One region of the Paenibacillus solisilvae genome, then DNA from elsewhere that is predicted to be linked to it. Evidence: riboswitches for the same ligand, from Rfam matches in the RefSeq annotation. Region 1 holds a riboswitch; the other holds the start of a gene.
The links. Region 1 has a riboswitch for cobalamin ahead of ACFPYJ_RS05095 (ABC transporter substrate-binding protein). Riboswitches for the same ligand answer to the same signal wherever they lie in the genome.
Positions count from the first base shown of each region.

Region 2: it holds a riboswitch for cobalamin, as region 1 does, so the genes downstream of both, cobJ (precorrin-3B C(17)-methyltransferase) here and ACFPYJ_RS05095 (ABC transporter substrate-binding protein) in region 1, are expected to answer to the same signal.

Region 1 is NZ_JBHSOW010000016.1:158,884-175,140, forward strand. It holds gene ACFPYJ_RS05075 (beta-propeller fold lactonase family protein) at 1-525, shown strand, start outside; gene ACFPYJ_RS05080 (alpha/beta hydrolase) at 535-1,311, opposite strand; gene ACFPYJ_RS05085 (heavy metal translocating P-type ATPase) at 1,490-3,697, shown strand; gene ACFPYJ_RS05090 (hypothetical protein) at 3,707-3,874, opposite strand; cobalamin riboswitch at 4,013-4,255, shown strand; gene ACFPYJ_RS05095 (ABC transporter substrate-binding protein) at 4,442-5,482, shown strand; gene ACFPYJ_RS05100 (FecCD family ABC transporter permease) at 5,484-6,521, shown strand; gene ACFPYJ_RS05105 (ABC transporter ATP-binding protein) at 6,518-7,342, shown strand; gene cobT (nicotinate-nucleotide--dimethylbenzimidazole phosphoribosyltransferase) at 7,339-8,394, shown strand; gene cobU (bifunctional adenosylcobinamide kinase/adenosylcobinamide-phosphate guanylyltransferase) at 8,443-9,075, shown strand; gene cbiB (adenosylcobinamide-phosphate synthase CbiB) at 9,077-10,060, shown strand; gene cobS (adenosylcobinamide-GDP ribazoletransferase) at 10,042-10,866, shown strand; gene ACFPYJ_RS05130 (pyridoxal phosphate-dependent aminotransferase) at 10,964-12,076, shown strand; gene ACFPYJ_RS05135 (adenosylcobinamide amidohydrolase) at 12,126-12,812, shown strand; gene ACFPYJ_RS05140 (MOSC domain-containing protein) at 12,839-13,501, shown strand; gene ACFPYJ_RS05145 (hypothetical protein) at 13,630-14,241, opposite strand; gene ACFPYJ_RS05150 (hypothetical protein) at 14,268-14,483, opposite strand; gene hrpB (ATP-dependent helicase HrpB) at 14,716-16,257, shown strand, end outside.
Region 2 is NZ_JBHSOW010000032.1:1,541-17,797, reverse strand. It holds gene cobI (precorrin-2 C(20)-methyltransferase) at 1-498, opposite strand, end outside; gene cbiE (precorrin-6y C5,15-methyltransferase (decarboxylating) subunit CbiE) at 503-1,753, opposite strand; gene ACFPYJ_RS08970 (cobalt-precorrin-5B (C(1))-methyltransferase) at 1,746-2,849, opposite strand; gene ACFPYJ_RS08965 (precorrin-8X methylmutase) at 2,868-3,518, opposite strand; gene cobK (precorrin-6A reductase) at 3,508-4,302, opposite strand; gene ACFPYJ_RS08955 (sirohydrochlorin chelatase) at 4,299-5,234, opposite strand; gene cobJ (precorrin-3B C(17)-methyltransferase) at 5,247-6,890, opposite strand; cobalamin riboswitch at 7,152-7,355, opposite strand; gene ACFPYJ_RS08945 (GTPase domain-containing protein) at 7,705-8,325, opposite strand; gene ACFPYJ_RS08940 (GTPase) at 8,322-9,359, opposite strand; gene ACFPYJ_RS08935 (SMP-30/gluconolactonase/LRE family protein) at 9,478-10,377, opposite strand; gene ACFPYJ_RS08930 (ADP-ribosylglycohydrolase family protein) at 10,714-11,598, opposite strand; gene ACFPYJ_RS08925 (nicotinate phosphoribosyltransferase) at 11,629-13,080, opposite strand; partial or broken gene ACFPYJ_RS08920 (cysteine hydrolase family protein) at 13,123-13,666, opposite strand; gene ACFPYJ_RS08915 (NUDIX domain-containing protein) at 13,755-14,528, opposite strand; gene ACFPYJ_RS08910 (low molecular weight protein tyrosine phosphatase family protein) at 14,703-15,032, opposite strand; gene ACFPYJ_RS08905 (GNAT family N-acetyltransferase) at 15,082-15,651, opposite strand; gene ACFPYJ_RS08900 (nucleoside triphosphate pyrophosphohydrolase family protein) at 15,695-15,841, opposite strand; gene ACFPYJ_RS08895 (hypothetical protein) at 15,863-16,257, opposite strand, start outside.

The sequences.
Region 1 (16,257 bases):
GCTTATCTATGCCTCATCAATTATGGATCCATTGCGGTCGTAGACACAGCGACCGATGCAATCAAACAGACGATTAAGCTGCCTGGAGGCAGTCAGCCTTCCGCCATTGCGATTATGCCAAACGGAGCATTCGCTTATGTCACAGATATCCACTATGAGAAGGTCTACGTCATCCGTTTGTCTTCAAATTCGATTATCGCGACGATTATACTCGATGAGAGCAGTGACCCTCAGAATCTAGTTATTACGCCGGATGGCGCACTTGCCTATATTGCAAGCCGCGGCGGTGACGAAATCGTCGTCGTCAATACTGCACGCAATGAGATATTAACGACCATTGAATTACCGGAAGGCAGTAATGCAAGCGACATCGCGGTGTCCGCAGACGGTGCGAAAATTTATGTAACTGTGCTCACCTTCGGCTATATGGCAGTCATCGACATCCAAAGCCAGCTGCCCGTCGCCATTCTCCCGACAGGCAGCTTCCCCTCCGGAATCGCAATTACGCCGATTCTGCTTCATTAAACGCTTCCCTTAACGGTTCGATTGCAGCGGCAGCCACTCCAGCACGCGCTGGATTTTCAGATCCCAGTAGCCCCAGTCGTGATTACCGGGTTCCTCCTCGTAAGTTATAGGCAGTTTCAGCTGCTCCGCATGATCACGAAACTGGATGTTTTCCGCGTACAGGAAATCCTCTGTCCCGCAGCATTGATAGAGCAAAGGAGCAACCTCGCCAAGAGCGGCCGCTTCTCTGGCGAGGTTGAATAAATCATTCTTACTGCCCTGGTATTGATCGAGAGTTCCGAAGATCTTCTTAAAGTCGTCCGGCGCAAACTCATTTAAATGGGAAAGATCCATAGCCCCTGACAAGCTGGCAGCGGCCTGGTAACGATCCGGATGTGTGAGCGCCAGCTTGAAGGCGCCATATCCGCCCATGGACAAACCGGCTACGAAGTTATCCTCCTTCCGGTCGGACAGCGGGAAGAAGGACCTTGCAATCGCAGGCAGCTCTTCACTGATAAAAGACCAGAATTTCATCCCCTGTTCCATATCCGTATAGAAGCTGCGCTGAGCTGAAGGCATAACGACAGCAATACCCAGCTCAGATACATATCGCTCGATTGAGGTGCGGCGAAGCCAAATCGTATGATCATCCGACAGTCCATGCAGCAGTAGAAGGGTCTTATGCTTGTGTCCGGAAGACAACGTTTTCATGCCGATCTGAGAATAAGTGGTTTGGGGCAGGATGACGTTCATTGAGGTGGAAAGTCCGAGTGTGTCGGAATAAAAGTCACATTGAATGAGTGCCAAGGTCAGTACCTCCGATTGGTATGGAATTAAGTTTGTTCATGTTCTTCTTTTTCCACGTCAGGCATGAAAACTCCTTCTTCTCTCTTAAACAAAGGAATCAATCATGACTTGGCCGACTTTGCCATATAGTGAGAGAGTAGACTTGTTAGGCAGTGTCTATAAAGCAGGAGGGGTGACAATGGGAGAGGGGAGCGGCGTGCTTGATTTGCACATCCAAGGAATGAGCTGCACCGCTTGCGCAGTCCGTATTGAGAGGGCTGTCGGCAAAATGTCCGGTATATCGGGCGTATCGGTTCATTATGCGGCCAAATCAGCCACGATACGCTTTACTCCTGCCGTCGTAACTGCTGCTCATATCATAGAACGAATCGGACAGCTTGGCTTCCAAGCTGAATATGCCAGCAGGATGAACGGCACGGATAATGAGCTCGATAAGCTGAAGCTGCGGTTTACGGTTGCTGCCGTCCTGACTTTCCCGCTGCTGTGGTCGATGGCGCATCATTACAGCTGGCTGAGGAGCATTCCTGTTCCGCTCATGCTTCAAGAGCCGCTGCTGCAGTTCGTGCTTGCTGCGATCGTACAGTTTTTTATCGGAATGCCCTTTTACTTCGGGGCTTATTATGCGCTCCGCGAGCGGATGGGCAATATGGATGTATTGGTTGCCATTGGTACCACAGCTGCATTCGGCTACAGTTATTACGCCATGATGTCAGGTGGAGCACTGTATTTTGAGACATCGGCTGTTGTCATTACGGCTGTTTTACTGGGCAAAATGCTCGAAGCTGCCGCGACCCAGCGCGTCATGCGGGATAACGACAATTTCCGAAACCTGCTGGCGAAGGATGCACTCGCTTTGCGCGGCGGCAGAAGAGAGCGAATTCCGGTAGAACAAATTCGAGTAGGCGAACAGCTCATCGCAGAGGCGGATCAGCTTCTGGCAGCTGATGGTTTGGTGTTGGACGGTCATGCGGCCATAGATGAATCTTTCCTGACGGGTGAAGGCATGCCGGTCATGAAAAAGGCGGGGGATCAAGTGTTTGCAGGCACGCGGATTAGCGGGCCTGCCGAGCTGCGCATACAAGTGACGGCTATCGGCGATGATCTGCTGCTCAGCCGCATTGCAGTCATGACGCGGCAATCACAGACGACGAAATCCTCCATTGGCCGTAAAGTCGACCGGATTGCCGGTATTTTCGTGCCTGTCATGCTGCTGCTGGCATTGAGTACGCTGCTCCTCTGGCTGTTCGTGCTTCGCCCTGGCGACTTAGGAGCCGCGTCGGTTCATGCGCTTGCCGTGCTTCTGGCGGCATGCCCATGTGCGCTTGGACTTGCTGCACCCATATCGCTCGTGCTTGCCTCGGGTAAATTAGCAAGGCGGGGAATCGTATTGAACGACGCAGGAGCATTGGAGCGGCTTACGCAGCTCGATACGATCGTACTTGATAAGACGGGCACAATTACGGAAGGCCGGCCATCGCTTACGGGTATTTCAAGTGTCATTGGATCTCCGAATCGTCTGCTTCGAATGGCAGCCGCTGCGGAGGAAAGAGCCCAGCATCCGTTTGCTGCGGCCCTAATTGCCTCGGCAAAGCAGGCAGGGCTTATCATTCCGGCGGCTGATCACTTCAGCTCGCAGCTGGGGATGGGAATTGAAGCCGTTGTGGAAAGCAGAAGAATCCAGATTGGTAATCTTCATTTTATGGAGGCTCATGACTGGCAGCCTAACCAGACGATACTCCGGTTTGCTTCGCAGAAAGAAGAAAAGGGTGAATCAGTCATATTCGCAGCGATAGATGGCGTGTGCGCGGGTGCATTTGCTTTCGCCGACCCGGTCAAACGTTCTTCGATCGAAGCCGTACGTATGCTGCAGGAACAAGGAATCATGATATGGATGGCGACCGGCGATCATGAAACGGCAGCTCATGAAGCTGCTCAGGCAGCGGGGATCGCTTGCATTCAAGCATCACAGCTGCCTGAGCAGAAGGCTTCGCTTATACAAAAATTACAGCAGGAGGGACGCAGGGTCGGGATGGCTGGCGATGGTTACAATGACGCTCCTGCTTTGGCGGCAGCCGATGTAGGATTCGCTATGGGCAATGGTACGGACGCCGCACTGAATGCCGGTCACTTAACCCTTATTCGTCCCAGGCTGACCGGCATTTATGAAGCTTTACTTATAAGTCGTCTCTGCGTTCGGAACATACGCCAAAATCTTGGGTTTGCATTTGTTTATAACCTGGTGGTAATTCCGTTTGCTGCACTGGGTTCGATTGAGCCTTGGATGGCGGGTACGGCAATGGCGCTAAGCTCGGTTTCCGTTGTCGGGAATTCACTTCGTCTTCATGGTCAAATGCGGAGAACGCTCAACCGGCGTTTGATCGCGTAGCGGTCGGGGTCAAGAAGAGGATATTTCCGTCTGTTCTTCCTGGAACGGAACAGTAGAATCCTTCCATTCTTTAGGTGAAGGTTCAATGCGGCTCGTTGATTTGGAGCGGATAACCGCAAGGACGGCAGCTGCCGCCCATAAAGCAGATGAAGCTGTTGGCTTTTTCATTTGACTCATGAATCGATTCCTCCTGGCTCCTTGAAGTAAATGCACTATTTTAGAGGTATGCGCCAAAGCTCGACAAAAGACCCCGTAAGCACGTTTGTTTTGTATAGACAACCCTAAAACGTAATGTTATAGTTACACATGCATAATTACATAGCTTAATAAACAGGTGCCGGGCATTCGCTTCGGCTTAATAGGGAAGACCGGTGAAAAACCGGCACGGACCCGCCACTGTAAGGAGTGTCCATACACAAAGACGAGCCCCCCGCGGGATCAGCTTTGCGCATGGACTAAGGGAATGACCCCTGCGTCACTGAGTATATAAGCTTACTTGGGAAGACGGTCATTACTCATGCTCCGAGTCAGGAAACCTGCCTGTTTAGATAAACGCTACCTACGAGGACTTAGGGAGGTGTTAGAGATTGGCTAAGACAATGGACGAGGGTCCGCCAGCAATGGTGGTTGCGTCCTTAGAGCCTCTGTTCTTCGGAACTTAAGCATTTCTGACACTTTAGTCGGAGATGCTTTTTTTTGCTGCATCAGTAAACGATTAATTATGATGTAAAAGGGGAGTAATCAATGAAACCGAATCATTCAGCAAGATGGTTTAAATTAACGATGATGGTTCTGCTTGCAGCAATGCTGTTAATGACAGCGGCATGCGGCAGCAAGAACAACAATTCCGCAAACAATAATGGAGGAACCGTTGAGAATACGGGTACTGCGGCAGGAAACACAGCACCTGCCGATGAAACGCCTGCTGCGGTCAATGATACAGCGAATGCGGAGAAAGCGACCGTTTATCCGCTGACAGTTAAGGATGCTACGGGAACCGATCTTACTTTCGCAGAGGCACCGCAAAAAATCGTCACCCTTCTTCCAAGCGAAACTGAGGCTGTGTATGCAGTCGGAGCAGGTGAACAGGTTGTAGGGGTTGATGATTATTCGAACTACCCGGAAGCAGCGGCAGCAAAGGAAAAGATCGGCGGGATGGAAGCGAACATCGAGAAAATTGTTTCGCTCAAGCCGGATCTTGTCTTAGCTTCCTCAAGCATGAGCAAGCCTGTTGTTGATAAACTGCGCGCGCTTAAGCTGACCGTGTACGCATCTGACCCTAAGACCTATGATGCGGTAATCGACAAAATCACACAAATTGGCGTAATCTTGGATCATGCCAAGGAAGCTGCAGAAGTAACCAAACATATGCAGGACGTCCGCCAGCAGGTGACCGATGCGGTTAAAGAAGCTCCGAAGCCGAATGTTTATCTGGAATTCTCACCGGGCTGGACCGTCGGAAAAGGTGAATTCCTGGATGAACTGCTTACCATTGCCGGCGGCAATAATATCTCTACAAAGTCGGGCTGGTATGAAATCGATCCTGAAGCGGTACTGAAAGCGAACCCGGATACTATCATCTACGCTTCGATGACCGTGAAGGAAGGCGAGAAGAATCCGATTCTTGCAGCGATTGAAACAAGACCTGGCTGGAATACGACCAAAGCCATGACCAACAAACAGCTGTTCGAGGTTAATCAAGATCCGCTGGTCCGTGTAGGACCGCGCCTTGCTGAAGGATTGCTCGAAGTCGCTAAGAAACTTCATCCGGATCTAATCAAGTAAAATGAAAATAAAACTGTACACATATGGAGGAGCAGCTATGCTCCTCCTTCTCGCATCTATAGTCGTCAGCCTGTCAATTGGCTCTTCTGGATTGCCGCTGCGTGATGTGTGGGGAATTCTCGTTCATCAGCTGCCTTGGATGGGTGGGGGAGCAGATAAATGGGATGCCAGCGATATTGCCATTGTTACTCAATTGAGGCTCTCACGTGTTCTGCTCGCCATATTGGTAGGCGCTTGTTTGTCTCTAGCGGGAGCTGGCTTTCAAGGTGTGCTGCGCAATCCGCTTGCAGATCCATTCACGCTTGGCGTTGCATCAGGATGCTCGGTTGGAGCGGCATTCTTAATTGTATTTGGATTCCAGACGGTTATCGGGATCTGGTCTGTGCCTCTTGTTGCCTTTATAACCGGCATGATTACGCTTCTTATCGTTTTTACGCTTTCCCGCGCACGAGGATCGATGAATGTGGAGACGCTGATTTTGTCAGGCGTCATCGTTCAAGCTTTTCTCGGTGCAATTGTTTCGTTCATGGTTTCATTATCGCAAGGTGTGGTTAATGAAGTCATGTTCTGGCTGATGGGCAGCTTAAGCGCCCGCAGTTGGGAGCATGTGAGACTGATTCTGCCGTTTCTTATTGTTGGCCTGCCCGTACTCATTCGCTACGGACAGTCCTTGAATCTATTCGTATTCGGAGAGCGGCATGCGGCACATATGGGCATTAACGTAGAGAGAACCAAGCTAATCGTCCTCCTCACCTCAACTCTGCTGACGGCTGTAGCCGTGTCTATTGCAGGTGTAGTGGGTTTTGTGGGACTTGTCGTTCCTCATTTGCTTCGCCTTCTGGTTGGCCCCGACTATCGAATCATTATCCCTCTATCTGCTGTTGGCGGAGGAATCTATCTTCTATGGGCGGATACGCTCGCCCGGACAGTCCTGAGTCCCAAAGAAATCGCTTTAGGTGTCATCACAGCCTTAATCGGAGCACCTTTTTTTGCCTATCTGCTATACAGACGTAAAGTGCTGCAGGGAGGTTCATTATGATCGATGTGCAAAAATTGGTAACAATGATTCATGGAAAGCCGATATTGAATGAATTATCATTTACAATGGATGCAGGAAGCATGTACGGTATTATAGGTCCGAATGGAGCAGGAAAATCTACCCTGCTTCATCTCTTATCCGGCGTGGATAAGCCAACCTCCGGAAAGGTACTGCTTGAAGGTAGGGATGCTGCGCATTACGGCCGCAAAGAATTGGCCAAATGGGTCGCCGTCCTGCAGCAGGGCGGACTTGCTCCGGCTGGTTTCACGGTGCGCGAGGTTGTTGCAATGGGGCGGTATCCGTTTCAAAACTGGATGGGCGAAGAGAAAGAAGATGTTACGCCTCTTATTGATGAGGCGCTGGAAGCGATGGGACTCACCGGGCTGCAGGAGCGGCGCATGGATCAGTTGAGCGGAGGAGAACGACAGCGCGCTGCCTTGGCTAAAGTAATGGCGCAGGACCCAAGTCTGCTGCTGCTCGATGAACCGACGACCTTTCTGGATATCGGTTATCAGGTACAGCTGCTTGATATTGTGAAGAGCTGGCAAAGGAATCGCCGCATGACCGTAATTGCCGTACTCCATGATTTGAATTTGGCCGCTCATTATTGTGATAAGCTGCTTGTTCTGCATAATGGGAAGATAGAGGCATTCGAAGCGCCGGCGGTTATCATGGAGCCGGACTTGATTGAACGCGTATTCGGGGCGAAAGCCATTGTACTGCCGCATCCTCAAACAGGTGTTCCGCAGCTGCTGCTGCAGCCGTCACAACCATCGTCACAATGGGAGCATTTGCGAATTGAAAGGAAGAGAAAAGGATGAGCAAGCAGGATGTTTTTCATTTAATCACATTAATTAATCCCCTTGATAAGGAGGCAATTGAGTCAGCGGAGCTGCACTTAAACAGCTTGACCAAGCCGCCGGGCAGCTTAGGTAAGCTGGAAGATATCGCGAAACAGCTCGCAGGGATAACAGGTGAAACAGCAGCTGATGTATCGAAGCGGGCAGTCATCGTGATGGCTGGCGATCATGGGGTGTGTGAGGAAGGAATCAGTGCCTTCCCGGCTGAAGTCACACCGCAGATGGTTATGAATTTCTTGACGGGCGGGGCTGCTGTCAATGTGCTTGCAAGACTAGCGGAAGCAGAAATATTTTGCGTAGATATGGGGGTTAATGCTGAACTCGAACATGAACGGCTGATTAATCGCAAGATTCGCAGAGGAACAGCGAATATGGCTGTTGAATCCGCCATGTCCCGTGAAGAGGCGGTTGCTGCGATCCAAGCTGGCTTTGAAGTGGTCGGCGAGCTAGTTTCCAGAGGTTACCGGATGTTTGCGACCGGCGAGATGGGGATTGGCAATACGACCGCAAGTGCTGCATTATGTACGGTGCTCGGCGGAATGTCAGCCGATGAGGCAGTCGGACTCGGGACAGGGATCGATGAACAGCGTCGGCTGCATAAGGTTGAAGTTGTAAACAGAGCTATTGCAATCAATAAACCCAATGAGGCCGATCCCATCGATGTACTTGCCAAAGTAGGCGGGTTAGAAATTGCCGGCCTGGTCGGTGTCATTCTTAGTGCGGCCGCGCATCGCTGCCCAGTCGTCATTGACGGCTTCATCTCGTCTGCAGCAGCGCTCGCTGCATCGAAACTTGCACCGCAATGTGTACCTTTCATGATCGGCTCTCATTTGTCGCATGAGCAGGGTCATCGAAAACTGTTATCCGCAATCGGCCTTTCACCGATGATTCATTTGGATATGCGTCTTGGGGAAGGAACGGGAGCCGTGCTTGGTTTTCATTTTATCGACGCTGCCCTGATGATTATGCGGGAGATGGCCACGTTCGAAAGCGCGGGGGTATCCCGGGGATAACTCCGGCTGCAGAGTTGTTACGGATATGGAGTAAGGAGGCCACTTCAGATGGCGATCATAATTACAGGCGGCGCACGAAGCGGAAAAAGCGATTTTGCTGAACGATATGCGATGCATCTCTGTTCGAGAGGAATATATATTGCGACATCCCAGAGCTGGGATGAGGAAATGGCTGAACGAATCAAGCGCCATAAGCAGGTAAGAGAAAGCGCTGCGTTTGCTTGGGAGACGATAGAGGAGCCTTATGAGATTGCCGCTATGCTGCGAAAGCTTGAGAAAGAAGCTCTTAATGGGGAAGACCGACCGGCAGTTCTGATCGACTGCCTGACTTTATGGCTGACAAATTGGATGCTTAAACTCGATGCTGATCATGAACATCCGTCACCGGATAAGACAAGCGGAACAGGAGAAGACACTCCTCAGAATCGGGTTGATGAATCGCTTCCTCCTGTTATTGAGGATTTTGTTCAAGCGGTGACTGAATACAGCGGCACTCTATTGATGGTTACCAATGAAGTAGGCAGCGGCATAGTCCCCGCGTATCCTTTAGGACGGCGCTTTCGGGATGAGGCAGGGAGGCTGAACCGGAGGCTTGCTGCGGTTTGCGAGCAGGCGTTTCTTGTTGTGGCGGGATTCCCGCTGGACTTGAAGGCACATGCTTTTCAATTGGGGGAGCTGTAGGATGCTGTTCTACTCCTTACCTGAAATCCTGCTGCTGACAGCTGCGGCAATTATAATCGATTGGATCGTCGGCGATCCGAGGTGGCCGACACATCCGGTCATCTGGATCGGGCGCTTCATTGCGATGTTCGAGAAACGTCTAAGGACTGAAGAAGCGGAGAAATCCGGGGATGAATTAAGGCGAAAAGGCATTATTTTAACGGCGGGGACCGTGATTCTTGCATTTGCATTGATGTGGTTGATTACTGAGGCGGCTGCTCTTATTCATCCTTGGCTTGGGTATGCGGTTTCGGCTTGGTATATATCAACGACGATCGCTGTAAAAGGGCTGAAGGATGCAGCGATGCGTGTCTACGATCCCCTAATGGCTGGAAACTTGGGGGATGCCCGCAAGTATACAGGTTATATTGTTGGCCGTGATACAGCTGCCATGGAAGAAAAGGATACGGTCAGGGCAACGGTTGAAACCGTTGCGGAGAATACGGTGGATGCCTTCCTCTCGCCTGTAATCTTCGCTTTATTGGGAGGTGCACCGCTTGCCATGCTGTATAGAGCTGCAAATACGCTGGATTCGATGGTTGGCTACCGCAATGAGCGGTATTTTTATTTTGGCTGGGCATCGGCGAGGTTCGATGATGTACTTAACTATATTCCAGCACGAATTACAGGTTTATTGCTGTCCTTAGCAGCGCTGCTTACCCTTGGAGCCGGCGCATGCCTTCGATCGCTGAGGGCGGTTTACCAATTTGCAGGCCTTCATCCAAGTCCGAATAGCGGCATTCCGGAGGCTGCTGCAGCCGGAGCGCTGGGGATTGAGCTTGGCGGCCGGAATGTTTATTTTGGCGTTGCAAGTGAAAGAGCCCGGCTGGGCTGGCCCCTTCGTCCGCTTGCCGCGCATGACATTATTCGCACGGTTCGTTTGCTATATACAGTTTCCATGCTGGTTCTGGCGGGGGTGCTTATTCTATGGCTTTGCGTTTCCTGAGCAATCAATTACAGGCGGCAGGTGCAGCCTTTCAGCTCATTACACGAATACCGATTCCAGTCCTGATCCCATTCACTCCGCCGGTGCTTGCCAGAAGCTCAGTATATTATCCGCTTGTCGGAACGGTGATCGGCGGAATTTTGGCAGGAGCCGGCTGGTTATTATTCACCTATGTTCCGGCAATGCCCGCTGCCGTCCTTCTATTAATTCTATGGGCCGCGCTAAGCGGAGCGCTGCATCTGGATGGGCTGATGGATACAGCTGACGGGGTGCTTAGTCACCGCTCCCGCGAGCGGATGCTGGAGATTATGAAAGATAGCCGTGTCGGTGCGATGGGGGTCATTGCGGCTGTTTTTGTGTTGCTGTTCAAATTCGCCCTGCTGGCCAGCTTGCTCGGGCAGGAGATGTGGCTGCATACGGCATTGTACCTTGCAGCTGCTTGCGGCTGGAGCAGGCTGTGGCTTGTATGGGCGATGATTGGCTGGCCAATGGCCAGACCGGGAGAAGGAATGGCGTCAATGTTTGCAGAGGTACGGGTCAGACATGCGGCTGCCGCAACGTTAGTTCAGCTGGTTCTTGTGCTTGGAATCGGATTGCTGCTCGGCTTAGCTTGGGGCGATGTTCTGAATCAGTTAGCCGTTCAGGCAGGTCTGACTCTCATCACGGGCTCGGTTGTTTCCGGCTGGCTTTGCCGAAAGCTGGGAGGCTTGACGGGAGATACCTACGGCGCATTGAATGAGGTCATCGAATCCGTTTTATTATTTGCCGCATTAGCCGGCGGGAATGGATTCCATCTGTTGTTCTAGCGATGAATGCAGCAGCACGGCGTAAGCAGCAAGCGTGGAATGAGAGTCAAGTAATTAACGAGATTAATTAATGGGGTTAAATAAAGGGGGTACATCCATGCTGGAGCGATTCGGACATGGCGGAGATTTAAGGACGGCACAGGAATTGTATGGTATTGAAGCCGATCGTTATCTTGATTTCAGTGCGAATATGAATCCTTTCGGGCCTCCTCCATGTGTGGCAGAAGTGCTTCGGAATTATGCGGATCAAATTGGCCGTTATCCAGACCCTGCCGTAAGAGGCTTACGGCGCAAGCTGGCGGATCATCACAATGTGGATGAAGCAAGCGTGCTTGTCGGCAATGGAGCTGCAGAGCTCATTGATTTGGCGGTTCAATTGTTGAAGCCGGCGGTAACCGTACTGACTGCCCCTTGCTTTAATGAATATGGGGATGCAGCCCGTAAATGCGGCAGCCGGATTCGAATGCTTCAGCTCGAGCCTCAGGCACAATTCAAATTAACGCAGGAAGCCATTCTGAGTTTATTGAAGCAGTTAAGAGAAGAGGGAACAGCTGCAGGCCAGACGCTGTGGTTTCTTGGTTCTCCTAATAACCCGACAGGTCAGCTCATAGAACCGGAGCTTGTCCGTCTGCTGGTTCGAGAAGGCGAGATTGTTGCTGTCGATGAGGCCTTTATGGATTTTGTAACGGACACCGACTGCTGGAGCCTGCTTCGCGAAGCTGCATCCTGCACCCGATTAATTGTGATACGATCAATGACGAAGTTTTATGCGATACCGGGGATCCGTCTTGGGTATCTGGTAGCGGGAGCTTCTCTTGTTCGGGCGATGGGAGAACTGCAAATACCATGGAGCGTCAATTCGCTTGCCCAGCTAATCGGTGAAGCTGTATTGGATGAGACGGATTATGGCGACCAGACGATCAAATGGCTCCAAACGGAACGGCCATGGTTTGTGGAGCAGTTGTCGGCCTTAGGACTCCTTGTTTATGAGGGGAAGGTTAATTACGTTTTATTCCAAATTCCCGATCGGTTCGGATGGAGCTCCCGGCAGCTTCAACACGCGCTTGGGACAAGAGGGATATTAATTCGCGATGCTTCGGGATATGAAGGGTTGAATGGCTCCTATTGCCGAAGTGCTCTGCGTTTTCGGGAAGATCATGTACGGCTGCTTGGAGAGCTGAGGAACCTGCTCGGAAAGCCGGCTGAATAGCCTCTGAAGAATACCTGACAGATAAGCAAATAGGGAGGAGATCACCCGAATGACACAGCCTTTTCGCAGCGGCAGCGGTGCGTATCAATCTTCTGTGTGCCCTGGCGTCTCTATCAGGCTGGAAGAAGATCATATCGTTATGCAAAGTATTGAACCCGTAACTGTTCTAAGCAAAGCGGACAGCTTCGTCAACTGGAAGGTGCCGCTAAGCTACAACTGCAGTGATCCGGTCTTGGATTTAGGTAAAATGGTAGAGCGCTGGGGCTATTCGCGAGCTTCTTCAATTGGTTTGATCACGGCTGCCAAATTGTCGCATGCTTCCATCATGGAGGCAAATGGTGATTGCTTCACCATGCTCTGCTGCACGACAGCGGGAACCCGAAATGCGGCGAGAGCCGGGTTAAACCGTCCGCTGTTCCCCGCGTATTCAGCCGGCACGATTAATTCCTTCCTGTTTATCGATGGACGCATGACGCAATCGGCAATGGTGAATGCTGTAATATCGGCGACGGAAGCGAAGACAGCCGCCCTGCAGGATCTGGGTATTATGGATTCCCTGCACGGACTTGCAGCAACGGGCACGACAACCGATTCCGTTGTGATCGCGGTCAGTCAGTCCGAGCATTATAACGCGCTTCACGCTTATGCAGGCGCAGCTACGACAATCGGTGATGCAATCTGTAAGCTGGTGTACGAATCCGTTTTTGAGTCCGTCAGGACGCAAAATGACGATTAACAGCTGCATGAATGAGGTGGATGTCATTGAAGTTTGCTGTACATGGGCTCTACGTTGGACAGCCGGAGACTATGCTTTTTCGGGGAAAAGAAGTGGTGTCCGCCATTCGCAAGTCCGCCGTTCATAGTCCGGTTAAGCTGAACCTGCTGAATTTGGTAGGCGACTTGCAAGGAGAACCATCCGTTCATGGCGGTGCTGATAAGGCTGTTCATATCTATCCCTATGATCATTACCGCTTCTGGCGTGAAAGGCTGGGGGCGGCAATTGAGCCTGCAGCTTTCGGTGAAAATGTATCTCTAGCCGGAGCAATCGAGTCGACCATTCAGATCGGGGATATTTTTCGAGCGGGTTCCGCAATTGTACAGGTATCCGAACCGAGGCAGCCCTGTTATAAGCTGGCGATGCTTCATGGCCAAGCGAAGCTCCCGCTCTGGATGAAAGAGACCGGCTTCTCCGGGTATTATCTGCGTGTTCTGGAGGAAGGCATTTTAGAGCCTGCCGGTTATTGGACGCTTGAGGATCGAGAGAGATCAGGTGTATCGGTGCTGGATGCTTTCAACGCGCGTTATGACACCGGGGATTCATGGCGAAGCTTGGTGGAGCAAGTGCTTGAAGGAGGGGGTTCGCTGGGCAGCGACTGGCGGAATACGCTCGAGAAACGGCTTAGGAAAACAGTGAAGCGATCGTGATGAAGGTAACCAGAAAACTGGAAAACGGCCATCAGAAGCGTGAATGGGAACGAATCTGGGAAAAGAGCGGGTGAGGAGCAGTCTGCTGAATGGAGCTCGCCTCCTAGCCGCAATGTCAATCAGAATGGTTAATCAAAATCAATCTGCTGATTCAATACAACCGTTCGAATTTCCCTTTCCCTGTGAACCAAGGAAGGAACAAGCGAAAATTGGAGATCATCCAGTGCGGAAGGCAGCGGCGGCGAGATGAGAAATTGCATATGGGTTTGAATTCCCGAGCCTCCTGCTCCATGTCTGCGAACGGAGTAGATCCGGTCGCCGCCGATTATTTCAAGATGCAAATTCGGTCTGATCCGCACATTAGCCTCTGCTTGAAGCTTATAATTTATTTCAACAGAAACTTCACTGACCTGTTCAAACTGCATAGCGTGGGTGAGGATATATTCGGCTTCGTTCGTGACCACCCTCTTCATAAGAGGCAGCACGCCGGTTACATCGCCTTTTTCATTTGGAAACGCCGGAGCTGTCGATTCTTGGAGCTGTTGAATAAACCCTGAGATGTAAGTCTCCTCCAGCTCAAATGTGACTGCCCATTCCTTAATGAGTTCTGGCCAGGGGAAGAATCTTCGGCCTGCCGTTAACCGCCTTCTTTCTTTGAATAAAGTCAGCAGCTGCTCGTCAATATGCTTGACTTCCTCGTTGTATTCGTTTGGAATGATTCTAAGTTCAGACCAGGCCAATTTGTTTTCCTCCTTCGATAAGCCTCTTATTTCTTTTTCTTCTCCAAAAGAATGCCGATAATACCTGCTGTAATGAATCCGATTGGCGTGATCAGCTGAATCATAAATTCTCTGATTACTTTATTGTCGTCAATGCCATTGCCGACTGGACCTGTATGCGGTCTATACGTATCCCACAAGCCAAAAAGAATCAGAAACAGGATGAAAATCCCTGCTGCAAGCATGAAGATATAGGGTTTCATAGTGTGCCCCTCCTCGAACGGGATGGCGAGTGGCGAGTCCAGATTTACAATAGCATATGGATGATTCCATTATCATCCAGACGATGTCAGGCGGTAGAAAGTTGCGTTTAGCGGAGCTGATTGTCCAAGCAAATGAATATAGCGTTTCGGACCGTAAAATTAGTATAATAAAACGATATCAGCTGAAAACAGGCTGAGTTTAACGGTGTATACGAAGAGAGGTTAATGATAGATGGAACAACGGCACAAGCAAGCGCTGCCGGTTGACGGCTTGCTGCCTGAGCTGCTGGAGCGGCTGTCCGAGCAGATGAATGCGGTTCTGATTGCATCGCCCGGTGCGGGGAAGACGACACGAGTACCTGTCTGCCTGCTTCATGCTCCCTGGCTTGAGGGGCAGAAGATCATTATGCTTGAGCCGCGGCGTCTCGCGGCGCGGGCAGCGGCCCGGTATATGGCAGCCTCATTAGGCGAGCAGCCGGGCGGGACAGTCGGCTACCGGGTCCGCATGGATACGAAGGCAGGTCCTCATACGCGAATTGAAGTTATTACCGAAGGCGTACTGACGCGCATGCTGCAGGCAGACCCTTCACTTGAAGGAATAGGTATCGTTATCTTTGATGAATTCCATGAGCGGCATCTGCATTCCGATCTCGGTTTAGCGCTGTGCTTGCAGACTCAGGCTGTTCTGCGGGATGATCTAAGGCTGCTTGTTATGTCTGCGACTCTTGATGCGGAGCCGGTTGCCGGGCTGCTTGGCGGAGCATCGGTGCTTGTTAGCGAGGGACGCGCTTATCCCGTGCAAACCCATTACGCTCCGAAGCGGGTCGAAGGACGAATGGAAGATGCGGTTGCCCGCACTGCCGCTGATGCGATGGACAAGCATGAGGGTGATGCACTTGTATTCCTGCCCGGTGCAGCGGAGATCCGCCGCGTGCAAGGGCTCCTTGGTTCGCTGGGGCTGAGCCCGAATGTTCGGGTTATGCCCCTGTATGGCAGCATGCCCCCGGACGCACAGGACCGGGCGGTTGCGGCTTGTGCGGAAGGCGAGCGGAAGATTGTGCTCGCAACGACCATTGCCGAGTCGAGCGTCACGGTGCGAGGCGTGCGGATTGTCGTGGACAGCGGTCTCAGCCGTGTGCCGCGATTCTCGGCGCGTACGGGTATGACCCGGCTGGAAACGGTTGCTGTTTCCGTCGCCTCAGCGGATCAGCGGCGGGGGCGGGCGGGCCGGGAAGCGCCGGGTATCTGCTTCCGGCTGTGGACCGAGACGGAGCACCGCGCGCTGCAGCCGCAAAGCGAGCCGGAGCTGCTGGGTGCGGATTTGGCGCCGCTTGCGCTGGAGCTTGCCGTCTGGGGCATCGCCGATCCAGCCGAGGAGCTTGCTTGGCTGAACAAGCCGCCCGCTGCGGCATATTCGCAAGCGCAAGAGCTGCTGCACGAGCTGGGCGCATTGGATGCGAAGGGCAAGCCGACTGCCCATGGAAGGGCGATGGCCGAGCTTGGCATGCATCCGCGGCTTGCTCATATGGTTCTTACAGCGGATAAGCTTGGACTTGGCGTGATCGCTTGTGAGCTCGCTGCTCTGCTGAGCGATCGCGATCCGCTTCGCGGCAGCCGCAGCATTGATATGCGGCTGCGCCTTGAAGCGCTGCATGGCCACGCGATTGGCGGCGCTGTAATGGATGAGGCGGCGGCCAAGCGAATCGCCGCCGAGGCCAGAGAATGGATGCGGGCCGCCGGCATTCAGCCCGCAAGCCCGGGCAATGCGGGTGAT
Region 2 (16,257 bases), on a different contig from region 1:
AGTCCTGTCGTCCGTTGCCGGTATGATCGCAACCTGCTCATCACCGTCTGCAAGCGTAATGCCAAGCTGCGCAGCAGCTCCCAGCACAGAAGAAATGCCTGGCACGGTGCGAATCGGAACCTCGGGGTGAAGCTCATTCATGAGACGAGACATATGAATAAAGGTGCTGTACAGGTTCGGGTCTCCTTCGGTTACAAAGGCAATGTCCTTTCCCTCTTTTAATTGCTCCCAGCATAGGTCTGCTGTCTTGTTCCATTCCTTCCCGAGTACGGCTGGATCCTTGGTCATCGGAAAGATCAAGCCAAGCATTTCCTTCTCGGCAGGGTTCACATACAGCTCAACGATCTCGAGTGCATACGACTTACCGCCCATTCGCTTCTTGGGGTAAGCGATGACCGGGCACTCCTTCATCAAGCGAAACGCCTTTATCGTAATGAGCTCAGGGTCGCCGGGTCCAACGCCAATACCATAAAGCGTGCCAGTTCTCGGAACATTTATCACGTTAATTGTTCTCCTCTGTTGTCGTTTTTTTCTCGGCCTTAAAGCCTGTAATGACGTAGATCGGATTCAGCCCTTCGAACCTTGTCATATCCAAAATCGGCTTACTTCTCGAAATCTGAACAAGCGTCACGCGGGCTTCGAATCCTTCTTCTTTCAAGGCACGACAGGAATCCGTCAGCGTTTCGATCGTTGCCGCGTTAATGACGAAGCGTCCTCCCGGGCGCAATCTGCTGCAGCAAATTCGAATAAGCTGGCGAAGCTCTCCCCCGCTTCCGCCAATGAAGATCGCATCCGGATCTGGCCATGATTCAAGACCCTCAGGTGCTTTCCCGTGCACAATTGTGAAATCAGTCCGAAACTTAATACGGTTCTGCTGAACGTTTTCCATATCGCCTTCATTCTTCTCGATGGCAAACACTTGCCCATAAGGAGCGAGCCGAGTACTTTCTACGGCTACGGACCCCGAACCGGCGCCGATATCCCACATCACGCTGCGCGAATGAAGGTTCAGTTCGGATAAGCTTAGGATGCGGACCTCTTTTTTGGTAATCAAGCCCTTCTCCGGCTTGCGCTGATGGAATTCCTCGTCTTCGAAGCCGAAGGTACGCGCCGCATAAGCCACCTCTTGGCGATGGCGAAGAATGACAATATTAAGCGGTGAAAAGCTCTCTGCCGCCATATCCTCTAAGGAATAGAAGCTGCATCGTTCCTGCTGGCCGCCTAGATTTTCCGCAACGAAGGCTTCATATTCCCTCATATTAAATTGCAAAAGATACGATGCAATCGCAGATGGCGTATTCGTATCATCAGTCAACAGCGCTACTTTCGATTTACCGTCGATACGCTGCGCCAAGCCTTGCAGCGGACGTCCATGCACGCTCTCGAGTGTTGCGTCCTGCCAGCTTTCGCCCATTCGGGCAAAGGCCAATTGTAACGAACTCAGGTTTGGATATATATCTACAGCCTCGCGGCCAAGCTTGGCTGCAAAAAAACCGGCTATGCCGTAAAACATCGGATCGCCTGATGCGAGCACAACCACTCGTTGATGCTCGCGCATTTGCGCAACCTGTGAAACCAATTGAGATAAACCGCCTTTTATAACAAGCTTCTCCCCTTGGAACTCAGGAAAGAAACCAAGATGCCGCTCTCCTCCAACTAGCACCTCCGCGGCCTTTACCAATGCTAAGCCTGCACCGGACAATCCGTGTGCACCATCGTCACCGATGCCAATAATCGCTATTCGGTTACCCAACAATTTCCGCCCTCCCCAATACATCGCCTTTCATCGTGACTAATACCGTCTCCACAACCAATCCTCCATCGACATGGTTCACGGCGTGTTCCGATGCGTACTTGCATAATAATTGAAAATAGGTTGCCAACCCGGCTTCGATTGCCAAATCCGAAGCATGTGATGCCGTATTCGCTCCCAAAATAGCATCTCTTAGAGCATCATCACCTCCGGCTTGAACGGCTACACTCGCTAAAAAATTCAAATCAACCGGTGCGCTTTTGGAATGCACCATCATGACGCCTTGCGCCACCTTTGAGAATTTCCCCATCATCCCGATGAGGCTTACCCTCTCCATGCCAAGCCGTTTGGCATGTTTTAATGAAAAGCCTACAAAATCACCCATCTGTACGAACGCTTCCTCGGTGAGCTCCGGAAGAAGCTTCATCGCATATTTCTCGCTGCTTCCGCCTGTAGTTAACACGATATGCTTACAGCCTGAAGCTTTGGCCACCTGGATTGCTTGTACGATGCTCGCTTTATAAGCGGAGGTAGAGAAGGGAACAACGGTACCCCGGGTCCCGAGGATTGAGATCCCGCCTAGAATGCCCAATCGGGAGTTAAGTGTTTTTTTCGCAATCTCTTCCCCGTCCGGAACCGAAATGACGACACGGACACCGCGATCCACCTTATATTCGATAAGCACCTCCTGCACGGCACGAGTAATCATTCGTCTGGGCACAGGATTAATCGCAGCTTCTCCGACTGGGACAGGAAGACCCGGCTTTGTCACCCTTCCAACGCCAATACCGCCATCCAATTCGATACCTTCTCCGCCGCTCCACGTAACCGTACATATAATTTTTGCTTTGTGCGTGGCATCCGGATCATCGCCGCCATCCTTGATGGTCGCGCATTGCGCCATGTCCTGCGTCAGCTCACACTCTATTAATTCGAAAGTATGAAAAAATCCGGCTGGCAGCCATATCTCTGCATACTCCACTTTATTTTGCGTGATAAGCATCGTTACTGCCGCTTTAGCGGTTGCTGTCGCGCATGCTCCTGTCGTATACCCATGGCGAAGCGGTTGTGCTTCCGTTTCGACACCGTCGCTCATGCCGTCATCTCCTATTCCTTATTTCAGAGCGGTCGCCATAATGGAGATCGCATTAATGGCCGATACAACGATGGTACTCCCACCCTTGCGTCCAATGTTTGTGATGAATGGAATATCCAGCTTTCGTAATTCGTCCTTCGATTCCGCTGCCGATACGAAGCCGACTGGCATACCGATAATAAGCCCGGGTCTTGCTTGACCTTCCTTCACGAGCCGTATTAATTCAAGCAGAGCTGTCGGGGCGTTTCCGATCGCGTATATACCGCCGTCCGCCTCTTTAATCGCCTTACGCATGGAGATAATCGCCCGCGTCGTATTCAGTCGTTTGGCTTCCTCCATGACATCCGGATCCGATATATAAACCTTAATGCCACCGCCAAAACGTTCAAGCCTCTCCTTGCTCACGCCGGCTTGAATCATTTGCACGTCTGCTACGACGGTCCTTCCTTCGCGAATCGATTTAATCCCGGCTTCAATGGCATCCTTGTGGAAAACTAGACTGCGGCCAAGCTCGAAATCAGCGGAAGCATGGATGATCCGCTGCACGACCGGGTATTGCTGCTCCGTGAAAGGATGCTCCCCCAGCTCCTCTGTAATAATCTCAAAGCTTTTTCCTTCAATCTCTTGCGGCTGAACGGTTAGCGGTTTGAATTCCGTCTTAAAGTCCATCGTGTCCCTCCTGTTCATATGAAAGAAGCACCTTAAGTCGGTCTAATACACCGTCATAGTGCGTGAACACATCGCCGAATTCCAGCTCGGGACGCGATATGAGAAGGACATGAATGTCCATCGCCAGAGCCGCATTAACCTTTTCGTCCACGGCTCCGATCTTCCCACTTTCCTTCGTAATCATGACGGTCGTACCAAATTTCCGATACAATGCCTCATTTAACTCACTGGAGTAAGGCCCCTGCAAGGCTATTATGTTCTTTTGTTCAATGCCAAGCTGCTCACAAAGTTCCATATTATCTTTGCGCGGAAGCATTCTAGCGACGAGCCGAATGTCGGGATCCTGCAGCAGATGCTTGGCGAAAATGGCCAGTGTTTTGCTTCCCGTTGTGAGCATAACGGAGCCTTTGAGCCGTTTCGCTTCCAGAGCGGCTTCCTCGTAAGAGGAAACGACCCTCAGCATAGGGTGATCATCATACACTAAAGAGGATCGCTCGAATCGAATGTAAGGCAGCCCGGCTTTTTGGGCTGCTCGCATGGCATTTCGATGGGCTTCCTCAGCGAATGGATGACTCGCATCTACAATCGCCTTAGCATTCGATTCACGCAGCAGCTCAATCATTTGATCGGAGGTTAACCGACCGGTTCGTACGGTTATACCTGCCTCATCCAAGCTTTTCGCTGCGTTATCCGTGACCACAGAAGCAAGCAGCGGGTAGCCAGAAGCTTTCATCCGAACAGCCAGCTCACGTGCATCACTCGTCCCGCATAAGGTGAAAATCATGAAACAACCTCCCGTTTTTTGTCAGGATGCTGATGATTGTGATCATGATGGTCATGATCGTGATGGTCATGGTCGTGATCGTGACTGTGCCCATGATCGTGATCATGATGATGATCGTGATGCTTAGCCGCTTCCATCCGATACTTGCACATATCACAGTTCATCAGAGCACGGCCTTCGCTAGCCTCCTCCACCCGGTCAAGCAAAAGCTCAACCAGCTGAGGATGAAACCCGAAGTAACCGGCAAGCTCCACGTCGATATTCGGGTGTGCTACTGCAAATTCCGCTGTCATTTGCTCGATTCTTTTGATTAAGATACCGGTAAAAAGAAAATACGGCAGCACATAAATTTTCTTCGCGCCAAGCAGCTTGCAGCGCTCCAAGCCCTCCGGAAATGACGGCTCCGTCACCCCGATAAAGCTGCTCTCTACCCATTTGATAGGTAATTTCTCCCACAAAAGGCGGGCCATTTTCAAAAAATTGCTGTTCGCATCCGCATCACTGCTGCCTCTGCCGAGCAGCAAAACGGCTGTGTCCTGGTCTCGCTGGCTTGTTTCTCCATTCATCCTGTATCCGGCTTCCGTCAAACGCGACGCCAAAATATCGAGCACCTTTTGGTGGATGCCGATGGGCTGTCCATAGGCAAAGGAGACGTTAGGATATTTCAATTTGGCATGATCGATTTCATGCGGGATATGGATCTTCGAATGTCCTGCGGCAAATAAAATAATGGGCACAAGTACAATTCTTGTTGCACCAGCTTCAACACAACGGGCGATACCCTGCGGTATAGTTGGGCTCACGAACTCCAGAAAGCAGGTCTCCACCCATCTTCCCTTCGCACTTGTCCTTACCGAATCCGCAAAACGAAGCATTTCCTCGTTCCCTTCGTTATCACGACTGCCGTGACCTACCAGCAATATGGCTTCCATATTTTCTCCCCCTTAATCTCCGCATACGGCATCAACGATCACCGGCGCTATGTATTCTAAATGTGTAAATCCTGCTACCTGCCCGACGCGTTTAAAAAATTTATGGAACCGTTCACCGGGATGACCTTTTTCCGTGAATTCCTTTACGACTTGCTCCACCGTTTCAACAATTCGGTCTGCCGGAATGCCTTCGACAACGTTCTGCCCGGCATGAGCATTGCGCCCGATTTGTTTGCCGCCCAAAAATAAATCATAACCGCCTTTGCGATAGACGATTCCGATATCCTCCATGACAGCTCCATAACACGCCATGCCGCAGCCATTCAATCCAATCTTCAATTCTTTAGGCGCACCAATTCCCCCAAACAGCAGGTGAAGCTCTTCCGCAACAGGAATGGCCTCGTCCTTCTCCAAATTACAGAAGTCGCATGCTTTGACTTGAACGATGTCGCCGATCGCAAATACAAGCAAATGATGTTCTTTTAAGCGGGTGACAATGGTTTCCGCATCATCCGTCGGCACTCGCAGCAGTACTTGATGCTGAGTCGTATATTCAAGCTCGCCTTCGTCGCCTGCCAATTCAGCTAATAAGCCCATCTGCTTGGCAGTAAACTTCTTATTCGCGATCCCCGGAGATACACCGACTTCAAATATGGATGGGGTTTTTCTGCGTACCTCGGGCACCTGCATCTGCACGTTAGACTCACCGGATACAAGTCCTTTGCTCTGCAGCAGCTGCAATGCTTCATTCGCAAGCTCAGCCGAGTTTAAGGAATGCTGCTTCTCCGTCTCTTCTTCTTGGCTTTCCTCCCACTCTTCTTGTGCATTTAGCGACCACGGTTCTGCTTCGGTACGCAGACGTTCATGAGGCTTTAACGATTGTACATCTGAATTCAATGTATATTTGCGTTGATACCCGCGAGGGGTAATAATTTTACCGTCATAAAGAAATGTTGATGAGTTGCCGATAATGACCGTTGTCAGCATCCCAATATCATGCTCCAGCATATCTCCGAGCGTTGTGATCACCACATGCTCGCGGTCTCGATATGCACTTTTTACTAATCCGACGGGTGTATCCGCTGAACGGTATTCTAGTAGAATCCGCTGTGTCTCTACGATTTGCCGCGTGCGGCGGCCGCTTCTTGGATTGTAAAGCGCAATGACGAAGTCGGCAGATGCCGCAGCCTCAACCCGCTTAGCGATGACCGCCCACGGGGTCAAATGATCACTGAGCGAAATCGTGCAAGCATCGTGCATGACAGGCGCACCGAGCAGCGAGGCACACGAGTTGATTGCAGAGATTCCCGGAATAACCTCAATCTCCACTCCAGCAGCCTCTGTCCAGCCTTTTTCGATTAAAACTTCAAATACAAGACCGGCCATACCATACACACCAGCGTCGCCGCTGGAAATAACCGCAACCTTTTTGCCGAGCTCCGCCTGCCTCACCGCTTCACGTGCACGGCTAACTTCTTCCGTCATGCCCGTCCGGACGATAGTTTGGTCAGTCAACAGACCACTGATTAAATCGACATAGGTATTGTAGCCGATGATTGTATCACTCTCTTGGATGGCTGCCCGGGCACGATCAGTAATATGCTCGTACGAACCTGGACCAAAGCCGATTACCAATAGCTTCCCTTTGTTACTCATGCCATTTCCCTCCTCACCCCAGTCCTCCTAGTAAAATCTTTGGAGGCCGGTCGTACTAGGATATAATCTTAATTAGATACCGAGCGTCAACTTCAATCCTATAGATAACGCTCATGCTGGTTGCGCACAAAAAAAGCACTCCCAGCCAAAGAGGCTGGAAATGCTTTAGAAACACAAACGGAATCACCCAAATGCCAGGGCATTTGAGAATTATCCATGTGCTGCTGTTACATTCCAACACTCTCCTATTACGCGTAGGATCCATGTTATATGAAATGGGCAGGTTTCCTGACTTAAGGCTCTAGTTTCCAGTCTTCCCAGGTATCTCCCCAGTGACTATTAATGAAAACGTAAATATGCCTATTACAGTGGCGCGACCGTGTCGGATTTTAACCGAGCTTCCCTATTAAGTCTGCTTCCATTACAACATCATATGGAGCAAACACCCAAATCATTTCAATTTATTATATAAGAATATATGATCAAAAATTATTTGTATACCTATAGTTTAAAAAGCACCCTATAGAATCCCATATCTACAATAGCGTCAGAAACGGGTGTCCCACTTGTACATCGTTATCATACCGTAACGACTATCAATAATGGACAATATTAGGACGAAGTCCCTTGCCTCCCTGCTAGTTCAAAGAAATTCTTTCTGAACATTCCTCAACATGCTTTGCAATGATGTCTGATAATAGAGGCGAAGCCTAGCGATTGCTGGAGGAATCGCGCGATGAGCGTACATGATGCTTAAGCAAAATCGTTAAGAGAATGCAGTCGCTGGCGGTCGCGGCATGGGCTGGACTCGCACTCATCCAAGCCCATGCAAGGCGAAAGCCTTTATCTGATCGATCCCCGTCTTCGTCCGGTTACTGAACAGTACAGCGCGCCCGTCGAACCGTTCCGAGAATTCTTCCCTTACGTCTGCAAGCTCAGCTTCCGACAGCCCTTCTGCGAAGCTCCGCGCTACCATTGTCCGCTGCACAAGGGATCGGTCCTTCAGCCGCTGCCACAATCGATCATCGGATTCATGAACTTTCCCCTTCAACACGAGCAGCAGGCGGTCAAACTCCTGGAATGGAAACCCATTCAGAAAAGCTCCAACGGGATGAGCGAGCGTATCATAGCCCGGCGCATCTACGAAAGCTGCATCCCCGCAGTAGTGAATGAGCGGTGCATCCAGGCTCGCGCTCCAGTCGGTGGCGTCCGTCTGCTGTCCAACGACCGGCCTCGGGACACAGATTCGATCCGTTATGAGGTCAATCAATGCTGACTTCCCCGCTCCAGGCTGACCGAGGACAGCAATCTTGAGCCTGCCGCCGCGGTATTGAGCCAGCTCCGACCGCAGCCGGAACAAATTCTGCTCGAGGACGGTTGGTCTTGGCGCTGCAGCCTTTGACAGCAGTGCTGCCCGCCGTTTCCTCAGCATCATTGCGCAATACCGAGCTCTTCCTCCAGAATCTTCTCCGCAAGCAGATGGCAGTCATTCAGGTACGATTTCCCTGCCGCCAGCGTCATTCCAAAACCAGCCGCCGCCGCAATGGCTTGACCCACGATCGGTATGAATCGTCCAACCTGGACGGAAGCCTCCCGACCGGCAAAACGCTTCAGCAGCAGCAGTATGCCTTCCTTAGTCGAATATTCGAGCACCTGCTTGCCTAGCGGCAGCAAGGAAGGAATGAGCTTATTCACCTTCTCGTCGCTGAGCCCGTACGACTTCCTTATATCGTTAAACTGCTTGAGCATAATGGAGATATCCACGCCAATGTTGACGCCAGGCACGGGGTTCAGGCCATTGGCTGCAGCCAGCCCCGCATATTTGTAGACGGATTTCTCGCATGCAGCGCGCTTCGCATCCAGATGCTCCTTGCTGTAGGCTTTGGCTGAACGGGCGTATTTGTCCCTTTTGGCCGGATCGAGTGCCGCATAGATCGCATCAACTAATTCCGTTAAACCAACTTTCGTCCGGCAGCTGACGAACAGTACATTTTCTGCAGATCCCACATGCTTGCGGACATCGGCAATAATATCGGCCTCGAGCTCCTCCGTCGTCTTGCCTTCTTCCCACAGATCATCTTGTTTATTGCGCACGAAGATGCAGACTCTGCCCTTATCCTTAAGCTCTTTGAAGAATGCCGAGTCCGCTTCGTGAAACTTTGAGGAGAACACGCATAAGAACAAATCCAGCTCTTCCGGCTGAAATTGCTCCATCCATCTGTTCGGCGGAAATTTGGATGTGCCGTATCCAGGGAGATCCACAAGCAGCAGCTCTTCATGCTCAATCATTTTCGCTTCGGTTGTCATATCCGTCGTTGCGCCTGTTCTTGCCACCGGCTGACCGACGATCAGGTTAATCAGCGAGGATTTGCCCGCCCCCGGCTGGCCGAATAAAGCAATCTTCAGCTTCTCATTTTGCTCGTCCTCAATTTCCTGGCGCAGCTTCTCAGCATCAATGCGAATACTCATAGGATGTACACCTTCCATCAAACAGATTGATAACGACATCTTGTAATGATTTGCTTAAGGGGCCTATAGATAACCATACCCGATCTATCCGGTATTCGACGCGGCGACGATCCTTCTTTTACTTTCCAAACGAATACGTCTGCGTGCCTCCTACAGATGGTTTAAAGGTGAAAATCCCTCCGGCATGCGGCTGGGTGTGAAGCTGATCATCAGCAAGGCCTACTCTTGCGGTAGTAATAAACAGCGTTTCCAGCTTCTCGCCGCCAAACGCACAGGAGCTCGCCTTCGCTACCGGAACGTAGACGGAGTCGATTTTCTTGCTTGTCCTCGGATCCCATCTCGACACCTGCCAGCCATCCCAATGCGCGATCCACAGCATGCCTTCAGCATCAATCGTCATCCCATCGGGAAAGCCCGGTTCCGTCTGAAAATCGATCAATAATCTCGGGCTGCTGAGCTCTCCCTTGACCGCATCAAACTCAAACGCCGTTACCGTCTGTTTCATCGAATCGATATAATACATTTCCTTCTCATCCAAGCTCCAGGCGATCCCGTTTGAGACTCCAACATTCCCGAATACCCGGCGGCAGCTGTAATCCGTCTCCAATACATATAAGGAGCCTCGGCATTCAACCTCGACATCCTCCATCGTCCCCGCCCAGAATCTGCCCGCCGAATCGCATTTGCCGTCATTGAACCGGTTTTCAGGGAGATCCGACTCGGGATCGACAATGGTTGTCAGCTGCTTCGACTTCAAATCATAAGTTTCAAAGCCGTCACTCGTCGCAAGCACAACGTGATCATTCCCCGCACAGACGACCGCCCCAACCTTCTTCCCTATCGAAAATTCCTCGTTTACTCCTGTAGACGGATCAACTCTGCAGAACTTTTCGCCCCGAATATCAACCCAATAGAGCATCCCCTGCTCGGCATTCCATTGCGGCCCCTCCGCCAATATAGCCTTTGTATCCAAAAGCAGCTCTGCTTCATGAGTATGTGAACCTGATTGCGTTTTCATCACGTATCCGTCCCCTCATTTAATTAAACTCCGTCTGTGCAGCACTTTCTAGAACTGCTCGCCGCTTCTGCACTGGCATGGATCATTTCCCGTTGCACAATCAGCAATAGCTGGATTGGGATAGCGGAATAGCCGCTTCAACCCCTCTGAAACTCCATTTTCATTCCGGCATCTACTGGCTTGACCTCTGATGTCCTAAGCTGTATGAGCCTATAATAGCATGTTCGAAAATGAATAAATACAAGACATTTTCCGGTGGTTTCCCTTCAGCAGCTGCAATTACGCCAAAAAAACCGCAAGCTTACGACCAAATAGTCATAAGCTGCGGCTCCTTTTTTAAATCAGGCTCTCACGGAATTCGTAGATTCGGGTACATACATCATCGAGCTGACTTCGGATAAGAATGGATGACTTATATCGCTCTGGTATGCTATCGAACCCGTAATACACACCGGCAAGCCCCCCGGCAATGGCTCCGATCGTGTCCGAGTCGCCTCCGGCATTAGCTGCTTGCTGAACGACTTCCTCAAATGAACCGGCATGCCATAGCAAATGGATGACCCAGCGAAACGTATCGACAACGAAGCCGCTCGGCTCACAGTCCGGCTCACCCATAAGTATCCCTGCGTACGCGGTAGGTTTAACTTCCGCTTCAATCGCATCCCGAAGATTCTCATCATTCAATACCCTGTATACAATGCGGTTATAGATGATACACGCCTCATCACACCGGTTATCATAATGCGTCATCCTCGACTGCATTCGGGACATCTTCTCTATGTCCGCTAAGTCCGAGTAACATAAGCCTGCCGGAAGGCAGCGCATCAACGTTCCATTGCCTGCGCTTTGCCCCATTCGCTCATGAACCCGGATTGCCGCTTCAAACCAGTCACCTGCATAGGACTGGAACACCGCTCTAATGATATTCCCAATATCCTTCGGCTTGGAGTGATACCACGTCAAGAACTTCTCGCCAATGGCGTTCATCGGAGCCTCCGGCTGCTGCAATATCCCTTCCGCAACGCATATCGTCATCCTCGTATCATCCGTGACCTCGCCAGGCTCCAGGTTCCAGACACCGCCGCCGATCATTTCAGTCAGATAGCCGTGTTTCGCTTCATTTTCACGTTTCGTCATGAATTCCGTCGTACCGCCAAGCGCATCCCCGACAGCAAGGCCAAAGATACCGCCTTTTATCCGGTTATATAGGCTTAGATTCATCATAATCCCCTCCCCCGGAGTACTCGCCGCTTATTCTTGATGCTGATGGATCAGGTCCATCTTCAGCTGCCAAGCCTTCATGCTCAGATTAACCCGGTAGCCTTCCGGATTCAGCTTACGCAGATACTGCGGCCAGAACAGCTGAAGCTGCTTCTCATGATAGGATCGAATCGACTGAAGTTCCGGCAGCTCATAAACAAGCTCACCATCTGAGAATATGGGATGCAGCAGCGGAATGGCTTCGTAATGATCAATAAATTTATGAATGTACGGATGCACAGGATCGAAGAGCTTAATCCGCTCCTCTCTCTTTACGTCCTCTTCCTCACGGAGCGTAATGTAATCCGCTTCCGCCCGCCCTGTTTCCTTATTAACGATCCGGTATACATCCTTGAAGCCGGGATTCGTCATTTTCTCCGGGTTACCCGAAACTTTAATAACAGGCAGGTACTCCCCTTTCCTCTCGCGGGCAACCAGCTTATAGACACCGCCCAGTGCCGGCTGGTCTGCAGCTGTAATGAGCTGTGTCCCCACACCCCACGAATCAATCCGCGCCCCCTGCGCCTTCAAGTTAACTATAATGTTTTCATCCAGGTCATTCGAAGCCATAATCTGTACGCCGTTCAATCCCGCATCGTCGAGCATCTGACGCGCACGCTGCGATAGATACGCAAGGTCACCGCTGTCAAGCCGGATTGCATTCAACTTCTTCCCTTGCTTCTTCAGCTCATGTGCGATTCGAATCGCATTAGGGACACCGCTTTTGAGTGTATTGTACGTGTCCACCAGAAGCGTCACCTGATTGGGAAGCGCCTCTGCATACCGGCGGAATGCTTCCTCCTCCGTGTCATGTCCCTGAATCCAGGCATGCGCATGCGTTCCTTTGGTCGGAATGCCGAACAGCATACCTGCGCGCATATTGGACGTAGCATGGAAACCGGAGATGTAAGCTGCTCTTGCGCCCCAAATTGCAGCATCCGCTTCTTGCGCCCGCCTGGTACCGAACTCCATCAGAATGTCTTCCCCTGCAGCCTGCTTCACACGTGATGCTTTGGTTGCAATTAACGTTTGAAAATTCATCACGTTGAGCAGCGCCGTCTCAATCAGCTGCGCTTCGAATACCCGCGCCTCCACCCGGATCAGAGGTTCGTTTGCAAATACAAGCGTTCCTTCCTTCATCGCATGCAGATTGCCGGTGAAACGGAATTTGCGCAGCTCCTCCAGGAACTCTTCTTGATAATTCTCCTCCTGCTCGCGCAGATAGTTGATTTCCTCATCGCCGAACCGAAGATGCTGCACATAATGCACGATCCTCTCGATTCCTGCGAATACCGCATACCCGCCGCCAAAAGGTAATTTCCGAAAATACGCCTCAAACACGGCTTTATCGTTCAAAGTTCCCTGCACCCAGTGCGCGTACATCATATTGATTTGATATTTATCCGTATGGAGCGTTAAATTGTCGTAGATCAAGCTGTTCATCTGAGCACGTCCTTCTCCCGTTATGTCTGAATAGCGTTCCACTTAATAGCCTGTGACAACCGCTGCACCCAGTGAATTGGTAAAATGGGATAGCGCCCACGTATGCCCCGCCGGATTTGAAACTTGCAGCTGCATCCTCGTGTACATGAATTTGATACCCTTTGTTGTAAGCATCGACAGCCGTATGAAGAACGCATATATCTGTACAAACACCGATCAAATGAAGCTCCGTAATCCCGAGCTCTCTTAGCCGCAGCTCCAAATCTGTTCCGCAAAATGCACTGTACCGGGTTTTATCCATCCAATAAATTCGCTCCCGGTTGCTTTCATGAACGTTCCTCAGCTTCCCGTACAATTGCCTTCCCTCTGTCCCCCGAATATTATGCGGAGGGAACAGCTTATGTTCAGGATGGTGCACATTCGATTCCTCATGCAGATCTACAGCCATGACTACAAAATCGCCGTCCTCTATGAATTTCTGTGTGATTGCGGCAATCCGTCCTTCAATATCGACTCCAGGCTGTCCGCAGGGCAGCTTCCCGACGACAAAATCAACCGTATAATCAATCACGATCAATGCTTTCATTTTAGATAACCTCCCCAGTATGAATGGTTCAATTTAAACCGCTACCCATAACCTCAATATGACAATATCAATACGGTAAAAATAAAGCCTAGCTGTAGATGGACAGCTGAGGCACATAATCATTAAATCGGTACAACTGCGCAGCACGTTGAGAGTACCGGTTGGACATTTTCAGATCCCCATGAAGATCCCGCACTTCCTCTATGATTCCCTTGCGGCTCTGCGTTGATGTAATTTTACGAACAAAATTACGCTCCTCGAACCCGGGCATGACCGTCTGAATCACCTGATAGAGCTCGCTGATCGTGAACTCCTGCGGCAAAAACTCCCTGGCGATCGTTGTAGTGAGCATTTTGTGCTGAATCCGATTCAGCGCATCCTTAATCACAAGCTCATGGTCAAACGCCAAATCCATCTTAAGGGCTTTTTCCACAGTGAACAAACGAACATCTGCCGCATCGTCTGCCGCTCTGCGATTCAGAAGAAGCGATTCATTCACAAGTGCAAAGAACGTATGCGAGATCATCCATCCCCTGGGGTCGCGTCCCGGCTCACTGTACACGTTAAAATACTCCATATGCACATCTGCTACCCCGGTCTCTTCAGCCAGTTCACGTTTCGCGCAATCGTACATTGTCTCTGACTCTTTACAAAAGCCTCCCGGCAGTGCCCACTGTCCCTCAAAGGGCCACAGCTTCCGCTGAATGAGCAGCACCTGCAGCTCACGTTGAGGGAGTGATTTCTTTGCTGCGTTCCTCTCTTTCGACGTAATCGTGAAAATCACGATATCTGCAGGTGCCCCATCCGGCGTTCTGTATTTGTTTGCTGTATAATTGGACCCGTTCTCGAGCGGTTCGCTCATCGTTATCACCTGTCTGAGTAGGTTTAATGTCGTAAATCAAATAAGTCATTTCGATAAACTCATTATGACATAATTATTTTTCGGTTGTCAAGCGCCGCTCTTTCAGTCATCTAGCGATCTTCTTCCTCAGCAGCCTTGGAATCACTCCATATTCGTCCGTTTATCCGGCTCTTTTCATAGATCAATCTCCAAATACTCCGAAACTCTCCCCTTCAGAATTTCGATAAGCTCTTCATCCATGAACTTATAATCGTCCGGGATATCCAGACAGATTACCTGTTTTCCAGGGAGCATCTCCTGAAACTTCTCCTTCATTCGCCGAACGTGCTTCTTTTCCATTGCAAATATAACGTCAGCCCAGCCGACATGACCGCCAGTGATTTTGATTCTAGCCGCTTCCTCTGTACCCGCTGACCTCACATCCAGCCCTTCATAGCCAGAGAAAATCTTCTCCGCAGTAAGGCTTCTCCATTTATTACGGCTGCATACGAACAATACTTTAATTGGAATATCCACTTACCGATCTCCTAATGAACATAATGGTTTCATCATATCAATTCGAATAATCCGCTCTAAGAATACTAAATAAGTCCAAATCAATAATTCCTTTCCCTGTCCACAGTGCCGCTTGCCGTATCGTTCCTTCATGGACAAAGCCATTCTTCATCAGCACGCGCTTGGAGCGTTCATTGAGCAGCATGACTTCCGCCTGAATCCGATTAATGCCGACTTCCTCGAAGAAATACTTCACCACCGCACTTACCGCTTTTGCAGCGATCCCTTTACCCCAATGCAATTCAGCCAAAAAATAGCCAATCGTCACCATATTGATTTTTTGATCAAAGCCAAACGCTTCGATGATACCAATCGGACTTTCCCCACTGTTCTTGAGAAAAATACCCCACTTTATTTTTGTACGCTTGTTATAATCCCGTTCAAAATTTCCGATCATCTTAGCAATTGAAACCTTGTTGCGCATAGGGATAATCCCGCAAAAATGAAACACATGGCTGTTGCTGTATATCTCATACATCGCATCCAGATGGCTGTCCTCAATCTTCATCAGCACGATTTCACCCGACTCCAGCACCGGGAACTGCTCGAATACTACATTCAGGTTCATTACTTATCTCTCCCCTTTAATAGGATTCAAACCGCAATGAAGCTTAATCCACCTCAATCTCTTCTTGAAGCTTCTTTTCGAGTGCTTCCTTATATTCACTTGGATCAAGAATTCGTGAACGATACGAATGTCCTTGATGTTGTATAATGGCCGGTATCAAGTCACGCACTAACTTATTATAGACAGCCACGTTTTGCTCCACTCCTTTATTCTAGGCAAGCTCATTGAGCGTCAGCAGCATATGATCAATCAGCTCAGGAATATCGCCCATTTGCTCTTCACTAATCTTGCGATTAAATCCAACTTCAATCGTATTCTCATAAACAACCGGGTTTTGACCATAACTGAAACTGAGCGTTTGCTTCAGTGATACCTCAGGCTGCCAGATCTTCTGAATGATTTCCTCGATTTCTTTGCACTGTTTCGCAACATCATCGATTTGCTTATGAAAGCGTAAGCTAAGCGTGCATGCAGGCGGTTCACTCGACTGCTCCAATATCTCCGCAGCCAAATCTTTAAGAGAAGCCTCCAACCTAATCTCGGCCGTAACCTCTTTCCTTTCCGTTAACGTGAATTGCAGCGCAAAAAACCTCGACATGACGGATA